One region of the Bradyrhizobium sp. USDA 4510 genome, then DNA from elsewhere that is predicted to be linked to it. Evidence: predicted binding sites of a transcription regulator. Region 1 holds the regulator's gene; the other holds the start of a gene.
The links. The regulator PhoB, encoded in region 1, activates phosphate uptake and scavenging genes when phosphate is short. The targets are predictions, from matches to a motif close to TGTCATNNANCTGTCAT.
Positions count from the first base shown of each region.

Region 1 (7,051 bases):
CGATCGGGTCTGATCACCGGTGTGCTGCTGGCGACCGCCCGCGTCGCCGGCGAGACCGCGCCGCTGCTGTTCACCGCGCTGTCGAACCAGTTCTTCAGCCTGGATCTGACCAAGACGATGGCCAACCTGCCAGTGACCATCAACAACTTCGTGCAGAGCCCCTACGCCTACTGGAAAGAGCTGGCGTGGAGCGGCGCGCTGCTCATCACATTCACCGTGCTCGCGTTGAATATCGGCGCGCGTATCCTTGGTGCCGAAAGGGCCGCAAAATGACCGAGCTTTCCGTCTCCACGACTGCCGCAGGCCACATTCCCCAGGTTCCGCTGCCGGAAGCGCCGCCGAAAGTCACGGTGCGCAACCTCAACTTCTATTACGGCGAGCACCACGCGCTGAAGAACATCAACCTGGCGCTCGGCACCAACCGCGTCACGGCGTTCATCGGCCCGTCCGGCTGCGGCAAGTCGACCCTGCTGCGCATTTTCAACCGGATGTACGACCTGTATCCGGGTCAGCGCGCGGTCGGCCAGCTGATGCTGGACCAGACCAACATTCTCGACCCCAAGCTCGACCTCAACTTGCTGCGCGCGCGGGTCGGCATGGTGTTCCAGAAGCCGACGCCGTTCCCGATGACGATCTACGAGAACATCGCCTTCGGCATCCGCCTCTATGAGAAGATCTCGAAGTCCGAGATGGACGACCGGGTCGAGAAGGCGCTGCGCGGCGGCGCGCTGTGGAACGAGGTCAAGGACAAGCTGAACGCCTCCGGCCTGTCGCTCTCCGGCGGCCAGCAGCAGCGCCTGTGCATCGCGCGCACCGTGGCGGTGCGTCCCGAGGTGATCCTGTTCGACGAGCCGTGCTCGGCGCTCGACCCGATCTCGACCGCCAAGGTCGAGGAGCTGATCCAGGAGCTCTCCGAGGACTACACGATCGCGATCGTCACCCACAACATGCAGCAGGCGGCGCGCGTCTCCGATAAGACCGCCTTCATGTATCTCGGCGAGCTGATCGAGTTCGACGACACCAACAAGATATTCACCTCACCGAGCGATCGGCGCACCCAGGACTACATCACCGGCCGGTTCGGTTGACCGGCGCATGATCCGGAAAAGTGGAAACCGGTTTTCCGATCAGGTCATGCTAAAATTCAGGACACGAAACCATGATCCCCGGGATCATGGTTGAGGGAGACAAGCGATGGCTTCTGAACATACCGCCAAGGCATTCGACAGCGACCTGCAGGAGTTGACTCGCCTGGTCGCCGAGATGGGCGGCCTGGTCGAACGGATGATTACCGAGTCGGTCGACGCGCTGATCCGTCGCGACGTCGCGCTCGGCAAGCGCGTGGTCGCCGCCGACATCGAGATCGACAATCTGCAGCGCAACATCGAAGAGCGGGCGGTGCTGACGATCGCCCGCCGCCAGCCGATGGCGATCGATCTGCGTGAGATCGTCAGCGCGATGCGCGTCGCCACCGACCTCGAGCGGATCGGCGACCTCGCCAAGAACATGGGCAAGCGCGTCGCGGCGCTGGAGAGCGATTTCCAGCCGCTGAAGCTGATCCGCGGCCTCGAGCACATGACCGACCTCGTGCTGTCGCAGGTCAAGTCGGTGCTCGACGCCTATGCCGCGCACGACCTGCCGGCGGCGATGAACGTCTGGAAGGGCGACGAGGAGGTCGATGCGATCTGCACCTCGCTGTTCCGCGAACTGCTCACCTACATGATGGAAGATCCGCGCAACATCTCGTTCTGCATCCATCTGATGTTCTGCGCCAAGAACATCGAGCGGATCGGCGATCACGCCACCAATATCGCCGAGACCGTGTTCTACATGATCGAGGGCCAGCAGATCACCGACAAGCGCCCGAAGGGCGACATGACCACTTTTGCCACCACGGTGCCGGGCAACTGAGGCATGATCGGCAAGCACGGAACCGGCAAGAGCGAAACTGGATGATCCTCGCGACAAATCGTTTCCGCGGGGACTATGCTCAAGGAAGTAAGCGTTTCGGTTTGCGTCTGGGCAACGGATCACCACAGAGAAAGAACTTAAACCGATGAGCGCACGCATTCTGGTAGTCGAAGACGAGGAAGCGCTGACGACGCTGTTGCGCTACAATCTCGATGCGGAAGGCTACGATGTCGAGACGGTGGGGCGCGGCGACGATGCGGATACAAGGCTGAAGGAGCGCGTTCCCGACCTCGTGGTGCTGGACTGGATGCTGCCGGGCCTGTCCGGCATCGAACTGTGCCGCCGCCTGCGGGCGCGGCCCGAGACCAAGCAGCTTCCGATCATCATGCTGACCGCGCGCGGCGAGGAAAGCGAGCGCGTGCGCGGGCTTGCCACCGGCGCGGACGATTACATCGTCAAGCCGTTCTCGGTGCCGGAGCTGCTGGCGCGGGTGAAGGGCCTGTTGCGCCGCGCCAGCCCGGAGCGGCTTGCGACCGTGCTGACCTACGGCGACATCGAGCTCGACCGCGAGAAGCGCCGCGTGGCGCGCTCGGGCCGTCCGATCGATCTCGGGCCGACCGAGTATCGCCTGCTCGAATTCTTCCTTGAGCATCCCGGCCGCGTGTTCAGCCGCGAGCAATTGCTCGACAGCGTCTGGGGCCGCGACATCTACATCGATGAGCGCACCGTCGACGTGCATATCGGCCGCCTGCGCAAGCTGCTCAATCCGGGCCGCGAGCAGGATCCGATCCGCACTGTGCGCGGCGCCGGCTACGCGCTCGACGACCGCTTTGCCAAGGCCGAGCCGCAGCCGTAACGGCCATGCGGCATTCATAAACCGCAACACGGCGTCGTCCCGGCGAAACCCGGGACCCATACGCTGCGGCCAGCGCAATCGGCACGCGGCCAGACGGCTTTCTAACAACACCCATTCGTGGTTATGGGTCCCGGCCTGCGCCGGGACGACGCTGGTGATATAGCCGGGCTGGGTCACACAAAAAAATCCCCGCTTTCGCGGGGATTTGTCTTTGAGGTCTTCCGTCGTTTTCCCGAGTGCTCACTTGATCTGCGGTTTCGCCGACGGCCGGCGGCGATCGGCGGCGGGCTGGTAGGCGACGCGCGAGTGATGCGCGCAATAGGGCAGGCCGCCGAGCGCTTTGCCGCCGCAGAAGAAGAATTCCGGGCTCGAGGGATCGCCGACCGGCCAGTGACAGGTGGCCTCGTTGAGCTCGAGCAGCGACAGCCGCTGGCTCATCGGCACCACATTGTCGTAGGAGATCGGATCGGGCTCCATCTCGGCCTCGAAGGCGTGCGCCAGCGCGGTGTTGCCGCGCGAGACCGGGCGCGCCACCCGCATCATGTGCTGGGCGGGGCGGGCCTTGCGCTGCCGCGGCGCGGCCGTGGAGGGTGCCTTGGCGCGGCCGGAGAGGCCGAGCCGATGCACTTTGCCGATCACGGCGTTTCGCGTCACATTGCCAAGTTCCGCCGCGATCTGGCTGGCCGACAGGCCGGACTCCCAGAGCTTCTTCAGCTGCTCGACGCGATCGTCGGACCAGGTCAATACAGTCATCGCATTCTTCCCTTCGCGTAGCGCCGGCCAATCATTGGAGCGGCGCTGCGAGCCAATCTGGACAAATATCCCTGCGGCCAGAATCCCTTAGCCCTCGCCGGGCACGGTGTTGCGCCCGAACGTTTACGCGAGACACAAAGGCTACTTAGAGGGTCCAGTACCGCCGCACGAGATGTCGTACCCGACAGGCCAAACGCTACAATATGGCGTGACTCTGGCGCAAGAGTCCGCGGTCGTGCGTCCACATGTTCCCACACAGTTAAGCATCGCGATGAGGCTTTTCCACCGCACCGGAATGCTCCGGATTGCGCTCGTTTCGCATTGCAGGAAGGCCACTTCGTGGCGATTGACACTTACCGACCGCAGCATAGAATGCCCGCCACGTGCCGCCCGCAAAGGCGGCCGTTTTGTTTTCCGAAGCTGGCCGTTGCTGCGCTGGCGTCAAGGCGCGCGGCAATTGTCGGCTTAAAAACCGTCAGTGATCGTCATGACCAACGCTGCCACGTCGCATCTGCTCCCCGTCTTCGCCAGGGTCGATCTCGGTTTCGAGCGCGGTGAGGGCGCCTGGCTGATCGCAACCAACGGCGACCGCTATCTCGATTTCACCTCGGGCGTCGCGGTCAACGCGCTCGGGCACGCGCATCCGCATCTCGTCAAGGCGCTGCAGGAACAGGCGACCAAGCTCTGGCACATGTCGAACCTGTTCAAGAGCCCGGACGGCGAGGTGCTTGCCGCGCGGCTGTGCGAGCAGAGCTTTGCCGACTTCGTGTTCTTCTGCAATTCCGGCGCGGAAGCGATGGAGGGCGTGATCAAGCTGGTCCGCCACTATCACTTCTCCAAGGGCCATGGCGAGCGCTACCGCATCATCACCTTCGAGGGCGCCTTCCACGGCCGCACGCTGGGCACGCTGGCGGCGACCGGCTCGGCGAAATATCTCGAGGGCTTCGGCCCGCCGATGGACGGCTTCGACCAGGTGCCGCATGGCGACATCGACGCGGTGAAGAAGGCGATCGGTCCGCACACCGCCGGCATCCTGATCGAGCCGGTGCAGGGCGAGGGCGGCGTGCGCTCGGCGCCACAGGCGTTCTTCAAGGCACTGCGCGCGCTGTGCGACGAGCACGGCCTGCTGCTCGCCTTCGACGAGGTGCAGACCGGCATGGGCCGAACCGGCGAGCTGTTCGCCTACAAGCGCACCGGCGTCACGCCGGACGTGATGTCGCTGGCCAAGGCGCTCGGGGGCGGTTTCCCGATCGGCGCGGTGCTGGCGACCGCGCAGGCCGCGGCCGGCATGGCGCCCGGCTCGCACGGCTCGACCTTCGGCGGCAATCCGCTCGCGGTCGCCGCCGCCAATGCCGTGCTCGACGTCATGCTGAAACCCGGCTTCTTCGAGCATGTGCAGAAGATGTCGCTGCTGCTCAAGCAGAAGCTCGCCTCCGTCGTCGACCGCTATCCCGGCGTGCTGTCGGAGGTACGCGGCGAGGGGCTGTTGATCGGCGTCAAGGCCGTGGTGCCGTCGGGCGACCTGATCGCAGCGCTGCGCAGCGAGAAGCTGCTCACCGTCGGCGCAGGCGACAATGTGGTGCGGTTCCTGGCGCCGCTGATCGTGACCGAGTCCGAGATCGACCAGTCGATCACCGCGCTCGAGCGCGCCTGCGCGACATTGTCGGTGGCGCAGCCGAAGAAGGCGGCTGGATAATGAGCAAGCCGGTCCGTCACTTCCTCGATATCAACGAGCTGCCGCTCGGCGAACTGCGCAACATGCTGTCCGCCGGAGCCGCCATGAAGGCGAAGCTGAAGGCGCATGAGAAGGGCAGGAAGCCGCTCGAAGGCAAGACGCTGGCGATGATCTTCGAGCGCCCGTCGACCCGCACAAGGGTGTCGTTCGACGTGGGCATGCGCCAGCTCGGCGGTGAATCCATCATGCTGACCGGCGCCGAGATGCAGCTCGGCCGCGGCGAGACCATCGCCGACACCGCGCGCGTGCTGTCGCGCTATGTCGATGCGATCATGATCCGCATCCTCAACCATGACGCGCTGCTCGAGCTCGCGGCTCACGCCACCGTTCCCGTCATCAACGGCCTGACCCGGCGTTCGCATCCCTGCCAGGTGATGGCCGACCTCATGACCTATGAGGAAAACCGCGGCTCGATCGAGGGCAAGACCGTGGCCTGGACCGGCGACGACAACAACGTGCTGGCCTCCTGGGCGCATGCCGCCGAGCGGTTCAAGTTCCAGCTCAATGTTGCGACCCCGCCGGAGCTGTCGCCGAAGAAGCCGATGCGCGACTGGATCAAGGCGACCGGCGCGCCGATCATGCTCGGCACCGATCCGGAAGCCGCCGTGCGCGGCGCCGACTGCGTCGTCACCGACACCTGGGTGTCGATGGGCGACAAGGAGGGCGAGCACCGCCACAACGTGCTGCGGCCCTATCAGGTCAATGCCAAGCTGATGTCGCTCGCCAAGCCGGACGCACTGTTCATGCACTGCCTGCCCGCGCATCGCGGCGAGGAGGTCACCGACGAGGTGATCGACGGGCCGCAATCCGTGGTGTTCGACGAGGCGGAAAACCGCCTGCATGCGCAGAAGGGCATTCTGGCCTGGTGTTTCGACGCGGTCGCGTAGTCGGAGATCAGTAAGCGTTGTCGTCCCGGGCAAGCGAAGCGCGACCCCGGACCCATAACCATCGCTGTCAATCGTTGCGAAGGCTGGGGCACCAGCTTGATGCAAGCAACTCACATCGGTGGTTATGGGTCCCTGCTTTCGCATGCTTTCGCAGGGACGACGGAAACATCCGCGTTAGTGAACCCCTTTATTTCATGGTCCGAGACCCCAGATAGAGCGCCATGGTTTCACAATCCCCCGACATCAAAATCACGCCCGAGGCGCCGGTTCGCGCGCCCTCAGCGGTTCCGGTCGACGATGCCGTGCTGGCATTCGAGGTCGGCGCGCTGGACCTGCGCGGCCGGCTGACCCGGCTCGGCCCCGCGCTCGACGAGATCCTGCACAAGCACGATTATCCGCCCGCGGTCGGCAAGCTGCTCGGCGAGGCGATCGTGCTGACCACGCTGCTCGGCTCGTCGGTCAAGTTCGAGGGCCGCTTCATCCTGCAGACCCGGACCGAAGGTCCGGTCTCGCTCCTGATCGTGGATTTCCAGGCGCCCGACCGGCTGCGCGCCTATGCGCGCTACGACGCATCGCGCCTCAAGAATGGCCAGAGCTCGGGCGAGCTGCTCGGCAAGGGCCACCTTGCGATGACCATCGATCAGGGCTCCAACACCAGCCGCTACCAGGGACTGGTCGCGCTCGACGGCGGCGGCCTGGAAGAGGCGGCCCACGAATATTTCCTGCGCTCGGAGCAGATTCCGACGCGGGTGCGGCTTGCGGTCGGCGAGGAGATGCGCGGCGGCGAGGGCGGCAAGCTGCACTGGCGTGCCGGCGGCATCCTGCTGCAATTCCTGCCCAAGGCGCCCGAGCGCGCCAAGCAGGCCGATCTGCATCCCGGCGATGCGCCGGAAGGCACGGCCACGCATA
Region 1 is NZ_JBSSBT010000001.1:7,323,350-7,330,400, reverse strand. Features, by position in the region: gene pstA (phosphate ABC transporter permease PstA) at 1-273, shown strand, start outside; gene pstB (phosphate ABC transporter ATP-binding protein PstB) at 270-1,088, shown strand; gene phoU (phosphate signaling complex protein PhoU) at 1,195-1,911, shown strand; gene phoB (phosphate regulon transcriptional regulator PhoB) at 2,057-2,767, shown strand; gene ACVMDN_RS34145 (GcrA family cell cycle regulator) at 3,008-3,520, opposite strand; gene ACVMDN_RS34140 (aspartate aminotransferase family protein) at 4,008-5,216, shown strand; gene argF (ornithine carbamoyltransferase) at 5,216-6,142, shown strand; gene ACVMDN_RS34130 (Hsp33 family molecular chaperone) at 6,364-7,051, shown strand, end outside.

Region 2 (7,051 bases), 860 kb from region 1:
TACACGATCGCGTAGGCCGAGATGATCGAGATCGCGATTTTGCCGACCGCGATCAAGAGCGCCATGACCAGCGAGTTCAGCATCATGTGGAGCACCGGCTCGCGGGTCGAGCCGCTCGTGCCGACAAACAGCGTCTGGTAGTAGGTCTGGAGGAAATGGCCGCCGGGCAGCAGCGACATCTGGCCGTTGGCGATCACGGCATTGTCCTGGGTCGAGGCGACCAGCGCGAGATAGACCGGGAAGGCGACGATCGCGATCCCGATCCACAGGATGGCGTGAGCCAGATAGCGCTGGAAGCCTTCCTCCTCGACCATCAGTAGGTCACCTTGCGTTCGACGAAGCGGAACTGGATCGCCGTCAGCATGACGACGATGACCATCAGGATGACCGACTGCGCCGCCGACGAGCCGAGATTGCCGCCGAGCAGGCCGTCCGTATAGACCTTGTAAACCAGCGTCTCGGTCGCCTTGCCGGGACCGCCGCGGGTCATGGTGTCGATGATGCCGAAAGTGTCGAAGAAGGCGTAGACGATGTTGATGACCAAGAGGAAGAAGATGGTCGGCGACAGCAGCGGGAAGATCACGGTCCAGAACCGCCGCATCGGCCGGGCGCCGTCGATCGCGGCGGCCTCGATCACGCTTTTCGGGATGCTCTGCAGCCCGGCGAGGAAGAACAGGAAATTGTAGGAGATCTGCTTCCAGGCCGCGGCGAGGATGATCAGGGCCGCCGCCTGGTCGCCGTCGAGCAGCGGATTCCAGTCGATGCCCATGGCGCGCAGATAGCGCGACAGCACGCCGAGCGAGGGGTGCAGCATGAACACCCAGAGTACGCCGACCACCGGCGGGGCCACCGCATAGGGCCAGATCAGCAGCGTGCGATACAGCGTCGAGCCGCGCAGCGGCCTGTCAGCCATCACCGCGAGCAGCAGCGCGAAGGACAGCGATGAGACCGCGATCGCGAACGAGAACACGAAGGTTCGGACGATCGCCTCGAAATAGGCCGGCTCCTTGAACAGCTCGAGATAGTTCTCGAACCAGACGAAGCTGGTGGAGAGACCGAAGGCGTCCTGCAGCAGGAAGGACTGGATCACCGCCTGCAGGGCCGGCCAGTAGAAAAAGATCAGGACGATCGCGAGTTGCGGGGCAACCAGCGCGTAAGGCAACAGCTTTGATTGGAAAATCGCTTGCTTTTGCATGGGCTCGGAAGAAGGGCAGGCCGCGGATGCGGCCCGCCGGTTGATCGCCCTAAAGCGCGATGAGATGAGGTTGGATCGTCATCGCGCCTTAGCTTGTCGTCTGGGCATGGTGGAAAACCGCTTCGCGCTTGTCCGGTTCATGCCCGAAGGCATCATGTCAGCGGACGGCGGTCTTTTCAAACTGCCGCAGCATCTGGTTGCCGCGCTCGACGGCGGCGTCCAGCGCCTGCTTGGCGGTCTTCTTGCCGGCCAGCGCCTGCTCGATCTCCTCCGACCACATGTCGCGCAGCTGCACCATGTTGCCGAGGCGCAGACCGCGGGAATTCGCGGTCGGCTCCTTGTTGGTGAGCTCGAGCAGCGGGGTCTCGAGATAGGGCTGGTCCTTGTAGAAGCCTTCTTCCTTGGCCTTGGCGTAGGCGGCCTTGGTGATCGGCAGATAACCCGAGGCCTTGTGGATCCAGACCTGGCGGTCGGTGTCCGAGAGGAAGGTCAGGAACTTGGCCACGCCCTTGTATTCCTCTGCCGACTTGCCGCCCATCACCCAGAGCGAGGCGCCGCCGATGATCGAGTTCTGCGGCGCGCCCTTGGCGTCGGGATAATACGGCATCGGCGCCGCGGTGAAGTTGAACTTGGCCTGCGCCTTGACGTTGCCGAAGAACGCCGACGAGGTCAGGTAGATCGGGCATTCGCCCGAGGTGAAGCGGCCTTCGCCGGTGTTGGTGCGGCCGGCATAGTCGTAGGTCTTGTCCTTCTGCAGCTCGACGAGGCTCTCGAGATGCTTGACCTGCAGCGGGCCGTTGAATTCGAGCACGGTGTCGAAGCCGTCGAGGCCGTTGGCCTTGCTGGCGAGCGGCACATTGTGCCAGGCCGAGAGCTGTTCGAGATTGACCCAGGTGACCCACGAGCCGGAGAAGCCGCAGGTGTTATAGCCGGCTGCCTTCAGCTTCTTGGCGTCGTCGAACACTTGCGGCCAGGTCTTGGGAATCTCCGCGATGTTGGCCTTCTTCAGCGCATCGAGATTGATCCACATCACCGTCGACGACGAGTTGAAGGGGAACGACAGCATCTCGCCCTTGGAGGTCGAGTAGTAGCCGGTGATCGCGGGCAGATAGACGCCCGGATCGAACTTCTCGCCGGCGTCGGCCATCAGCTTGTAGACCGGTTTGACGGCGCCGGTGGCGGCCATCATCGTCGCGGTGCCGACCTCGAACACCTGCATGATATGCGGCGCGTTGCCGGCGCGGAACGCGGCGATGCCGGCGTTCATGGTGTCGGCGTAGCCGCCCTTGTAGGTCGGGATCACCTTGTAGTCGGATTGCGAGGCGTTGAAGTCGTTGGCCAGCTTGACGATGACGTCGTTGTTGGCGCCGGTCATCGCGTGCCACCACTGGATCTCGGTCACCGCGAACGCGGGCGACGCGAATGCAAGCGCGGCAGCGGCTGCCGCGGCAGCGCCTAGTCGTCGAAAGAACATCAAAACCCCTCCCAATTGGAACATCATCTTTCGTTGCGCGCGTTATCAGCGCCGGATGACGTTCAAATGACCGTATAAACGAAAGTCATGGTAGGGGGGAAGCCGAAGCGAAGGGAAGCGGTAAAAAAGGCGAAGACCGCAGCCGGCTCCGTGCGGTGCAGCGCCAAACGCGACGTTGCACCGCAGTGTTGATGCGTCGGCCGGTTCGATACGGGCCGACGCTCCAGCTTTGTCCTGACGCGAACCGGTGCGCATCCCGCATCGCGTGCGGGACAGGCTCGAAAACGCCTTTAGCGCTTGCGCTGGGGACCGCAGACCACGCCCTTCTCAACCAGGCCGTTGATCTCGTCCTTCGAGTAGCCGAACTCGCCGAGCACTTCCGCGGCGTGCTGGCTGAACTTCGGCGGCGTCCGGCGCAGGTTCGGCTTGGTGCGTTCGAGGCGGATCGGCGAGGCGACGCCCTTGTACCAATCCTTCTCGATGACGTCGCCGCGATGAATGGTGTGCGGGTTGGTCAGCGCCTGGTCGATCTTCTGCACCGGGCCAGCCGGCAGGCCGGCGGCGAGCAGCCGGTTGCACAGCGGCTCGGCCTCGTGCTGGCTGAACACCGCGGCCAGCTCGACGCGGAGCGCATCGCGGTTGGCGATGCGGTCCTTGTTGCGGGCAAAGCGCGGGTCGGTGCCGAGCTCGGGCTTGCCGATCTCCTTGGCGAGCTTGCGGAAGGTTCCGTCATTGCCGACGCCGATGAAGATGTTGTCGGTCTTGGTCGGGAAGATCGCGTACGGCACGAGGTTGGGATGCTCGTTGCCGGTGAGCGACGGCGGCTTGCCGTGCATGAAGTAGTTCGCGGTGTGCGGATGCATGATCGCGAGCCCGGTCTCGTACAGCGTCGTCTCGATGAACTGGCCGAGCCCCGAGCGCTGCCGCTCCGACAGCGCCATCAGGATGCCGATCGTGGCGTAGAGCCCGGTGGTGATGTCGACCAGCGGCACGCCGATCCGCATCGGGCCGCTCTCCGGCGAGCCGGTCGCCGCGATCATGCCGGTCATCGCCTGGATGATCGCGTCATAGCCGGGATTGCCGCCGCGCGGGCCGTCGGCGCCGAAGCCGGAGATCCGGCAATGCACGAGGCGCGGAAATTTCGCGCGCAGCACGTCGTTGCCGATGCCCCATTTGTCGAGCGTGCCGGGCTTGAAATTCTCGATCAGCACGTCGGCGGTCTCGAGCATCTTCATCAGCACCGCGCGTCCGCCCTCGGAAGCGAGGTCGAGGCCGATCGAGCGCTTGTTGCGGTTGATGCCGACGAAATAGGCCGCGTCTTCTTCGTGGAAGGGAGGACCCCAGTCTCGCACCTCGTCGCCGGCGGGCGGCTCGACCTTGATCACGTCGGCGCCGTGGTCGGCGAGAATCTGGGTGCAATACGGACCGCCGAGCACGCGCGTCAGATCGATCACGCGCAGGCCGGTCATCGCGCCCGTAGCCGCTGGGGTATTCATGGAAGCAACCTTCGCTCAGTTGGGATCAGATAACGAGGGTCCCAGAGCTAACGGTCTTCAGCCGGGGCAGCAATGCTTCCGTCGGCGCAGGCCCATGCAGCAGGCGGCGCATGCGTTCGCCAAGCGAACCAGCCGCTGAAAGAGCAATGGTCCGCCACGTGTTGCGGCGGACCATTGCGTGATGTGGAATTAGACGACGCTCAGCTTGACGTCGACATTGCCACGGGTCGCGTTGGAATAGGGGCACACATGGTGGGCCTTCTCGACCAGCGCTTCGGCATCGTTGCGCGCAAGGCCGGGCAGCGACACCGCGAGCTCGACGGCGAGGCCGAAGCCGCCTTCCGAGCGCGGGCCGATGCCGACCGTCGAGGTCACCGAGGCGTCGGCGGGAACCTTGGGGCCGCCCTGCGAGGCCACGAACTTCATCGCGCCGATGAAGCAGGCGGCATAGCCGGCCGCGAACAGCTGCTCCGGATTGTTGCCGGCGCCGCCGCCGCCACCGAGCTCCTTCGGGGTCGTGAGCTTGACGTCGAGTGCGCCGTCGAGCGTCGCCGCATGGCCGTCGCGGCCGCCGGTTGCCTTGGCGCTGGTCTTGTAGAGCACGTTCACAGACATCGTGGTCTCCCTTGGTGGGTTGGGCTTGAATTCGATGACGTATGTATTGCACGCAAATAGATTGCGCACAATATAAAATATGCGGTCTCACATTTAATTGTTCGCAATTGAATCCGCGGTCCCGTGAGCCCAGAATGACCCGGAAACGAGATGGATTCGATGGGAATCATGGCCAGGAAACCGACGGCCGCGGATCAGGCGCTGCGGCTCGACAATCAGATCTGCTTTGCGGTCTATTCGACCGCGCATGCCTTCAACCGCGTCTACAAGCCGCTGCTCGACCGGCTCGGGCTGACCTATCCGCAGTATCTCGTGATGCTGGCGCTGTGGGAGCGCGACGACGTCGCGGTGAAGGACCTCGGCGAGCGCCTGTTCCTGGATTCCGGCACGCTGACGCCGCTCTTGAAGCGGCTGGAGGCGGCGGAGTTGATCAAACGGACCCGCAGCACCGCGGACGAGCGGGTGGTGCTGATCGCGCTGACGCCGCAGGGCCACGCGCTGCGCGAAAAGGCCAAGGCCGTGCCGCAGTCGATCCTCGCGGCCTCGGACTGCACCGTCGGCGAACTGATGGCGATGAAGGACGAGATCGTCGCGCTGCGCGACCGGCTGAATGCGGTGCTGGGGGAGTAGGGGCGGTCGGGGCGGTTAGAGGCGCTTCTTGGCGAAGGCGCGGCCGGATGCGGACTTCAGATATTTTCAAAAGCGACGGCCTGCTTCTCGTCGCTGAAAGCGACGTAGGTCTTGAGCCGCCACGGTCCAAATTTGGATGTATGGGGCACTTCCCCGGCATTGTGCTTAGCCAGTCTAGCCCGCAGATCGGTAATCCGGACATAGAAGTGCAGGCAATCAAGGCTCTCGAGAATGTAAACGTATTTCATCTGTTCCCCCCAACACACGGCTGATGGGGTGGATGCTAACGCATTCGGATTTCGGAGAGAGCCCGGCTCCGCCCTTTGGGCTACGCCGCGGCAGCCTTCGCTCACTTCGCTACGATGGACTATCCGGGCTTGCCGAGCCGAAGCTCGCGAAGGCTGGTGGAGCCAGGCGGGATCGAACCGCCGACCTCTTGCATGCCATGCAAGCGCTCTCCCAGCTGAGCTATGGCCCCTTATCCAGTTGGGATGATCCTGGGGGATCGATCCCGGTCCGCGCGGCCTGGACGACTCGCGCGGCAGCACCGTTGATCATAGATCGGCGCCGATCTCAAGTCTCTTCGTCGCCTCCGACGTCACCAATGATGTCGGTCACGTCCTCATCGCCCTCTTCCTCGTCGGCGATGAAGGTCGAATCGTCGTCGTCATCGTCGTCGATGGTCTCATCGACCTCGATATCGTCCTCGGATTCGGGAACCTGGGCCTTGACCTTCCCGGTGTTCTCCTCGGCATCGGCCTCCTCGAGCGAGACCATCTCCTCGGCCTCGGCGGGCTCCGGCATGTCGGCTGCGGTCGCAGGCGAACTGACGGTGGCGCCACGGCCCCGCGGCGGGGCGATCGGCGCGATCGGCACGACTTCGCCGGTATAGGGCGAGATCACCGGATTCTTGTTGAGGTCGTAGAACTTCTTGCCCGTGGTCGGGCAAATGCGCTTGGTTCCGAGCTCGGACTTGGCCACGTGGTAATCCCAGAATTTTCCTGAAAAACGGAGCTTCACTTGGCTAGTTGAGGAGCCGCTGTCAATAGCGGTCTGCGCGCATTTGACGGGCGCGTGACGCGGTGTTGCCTATGTGATACCTGCCGCGACGCGAGAGGACACAATCTTGGCCCATTCTGACACCCCGACCTCGCTGGAATCGCGCGCGTGCGGCCCCCTGGCCGGCACGGTCCGCGTTCCCGGCGACAAATCGATTTCCCACCGCGCCCTGATCCTGGGGGCGCTTTCGGTCGGCGAAACCCGCATTTCCGGCCTCCTGGAGGGCGAGGACGTCCTCAATACCGCCAAATCCATGCGCGCGCTCGGCGCCAAAGTGGAGCGGTCGGCGCCGTTTACCTGGTCGGTGTCCGGCGTCGGGGTCGGCGGCTTCGCCCAGCCTGCCGCGCCGCTCGATTTCGGCAACTCCGGCACCGGCTGCCGGCTGGTGATGGGCGCGGTGGCCGGTTGCCCGATCGCCGCCATTTTCGACGGCGACGCCTCGCTGCGCTCGCGGCCGATGCGCCGCATCCTCGACCCGCTGGAGCTGATGGGCGCCCGAACCAGCGACATAAGGGAGGGCGGCCGGCTGCCGCTCACCCTGCACGGCGCCCGCTATCCGGTGCCGATCGTCTACAAGACGCC
Region 2 is NZ_JBSSBT010000001.1:8,184,975-8,192,025, forward strand. Features, by position in the region: gene ugpE (sn-glycerol-3-phosphate ABC transporter permease UgpE) at 1-314, opposite strand, end outside; gene ugpA (sn-glycerol-3-phosphate ABC transporter permease UgpA) at 314-1,195, opposite strand; gene ugpB (sn-glycerol-3-phosphate ABC transporter substrate-binding protein UgpB) at 1,353-2,669, opposite strand; gene ACVMDN_RS38100 (CaiB/BaiF CoA transferase family protein) at 2,960-4,165, opposite strand; gene ACVMDN_RS38105 (organic hydroperoxide resistance protein) at 4,355-4,780, opposite strand; gene ACVMDN_RS38110 (MarR family winged helix-turn-helix transcriptional regulator) at 4,949-5,410, shown strand; gene ACVMDN_RS38115 (GIY-YIG nuclease family protein) at 5,467-5,658, opposite strand; tRNA gene ACVMDN_RS38120 (tRNA-Ala) at 5,813-5,888, opposite strand; gene ACVMDN_RS38125 (TIGR02300 family protein) at 5,984-6,391, opposite strand; gene aroA (3-phosphoshikimate 1-carboxyvinyltransferase) at 6,537-7,051, shown strand, end outside.
Region 2: a site for PhoB is predicted at 2,725-2,741, ahead of ugpB (sn-glycerol-3-phosphate ABC transporter substrate-binding protein UgpB). Genes of this name have one in related genera too.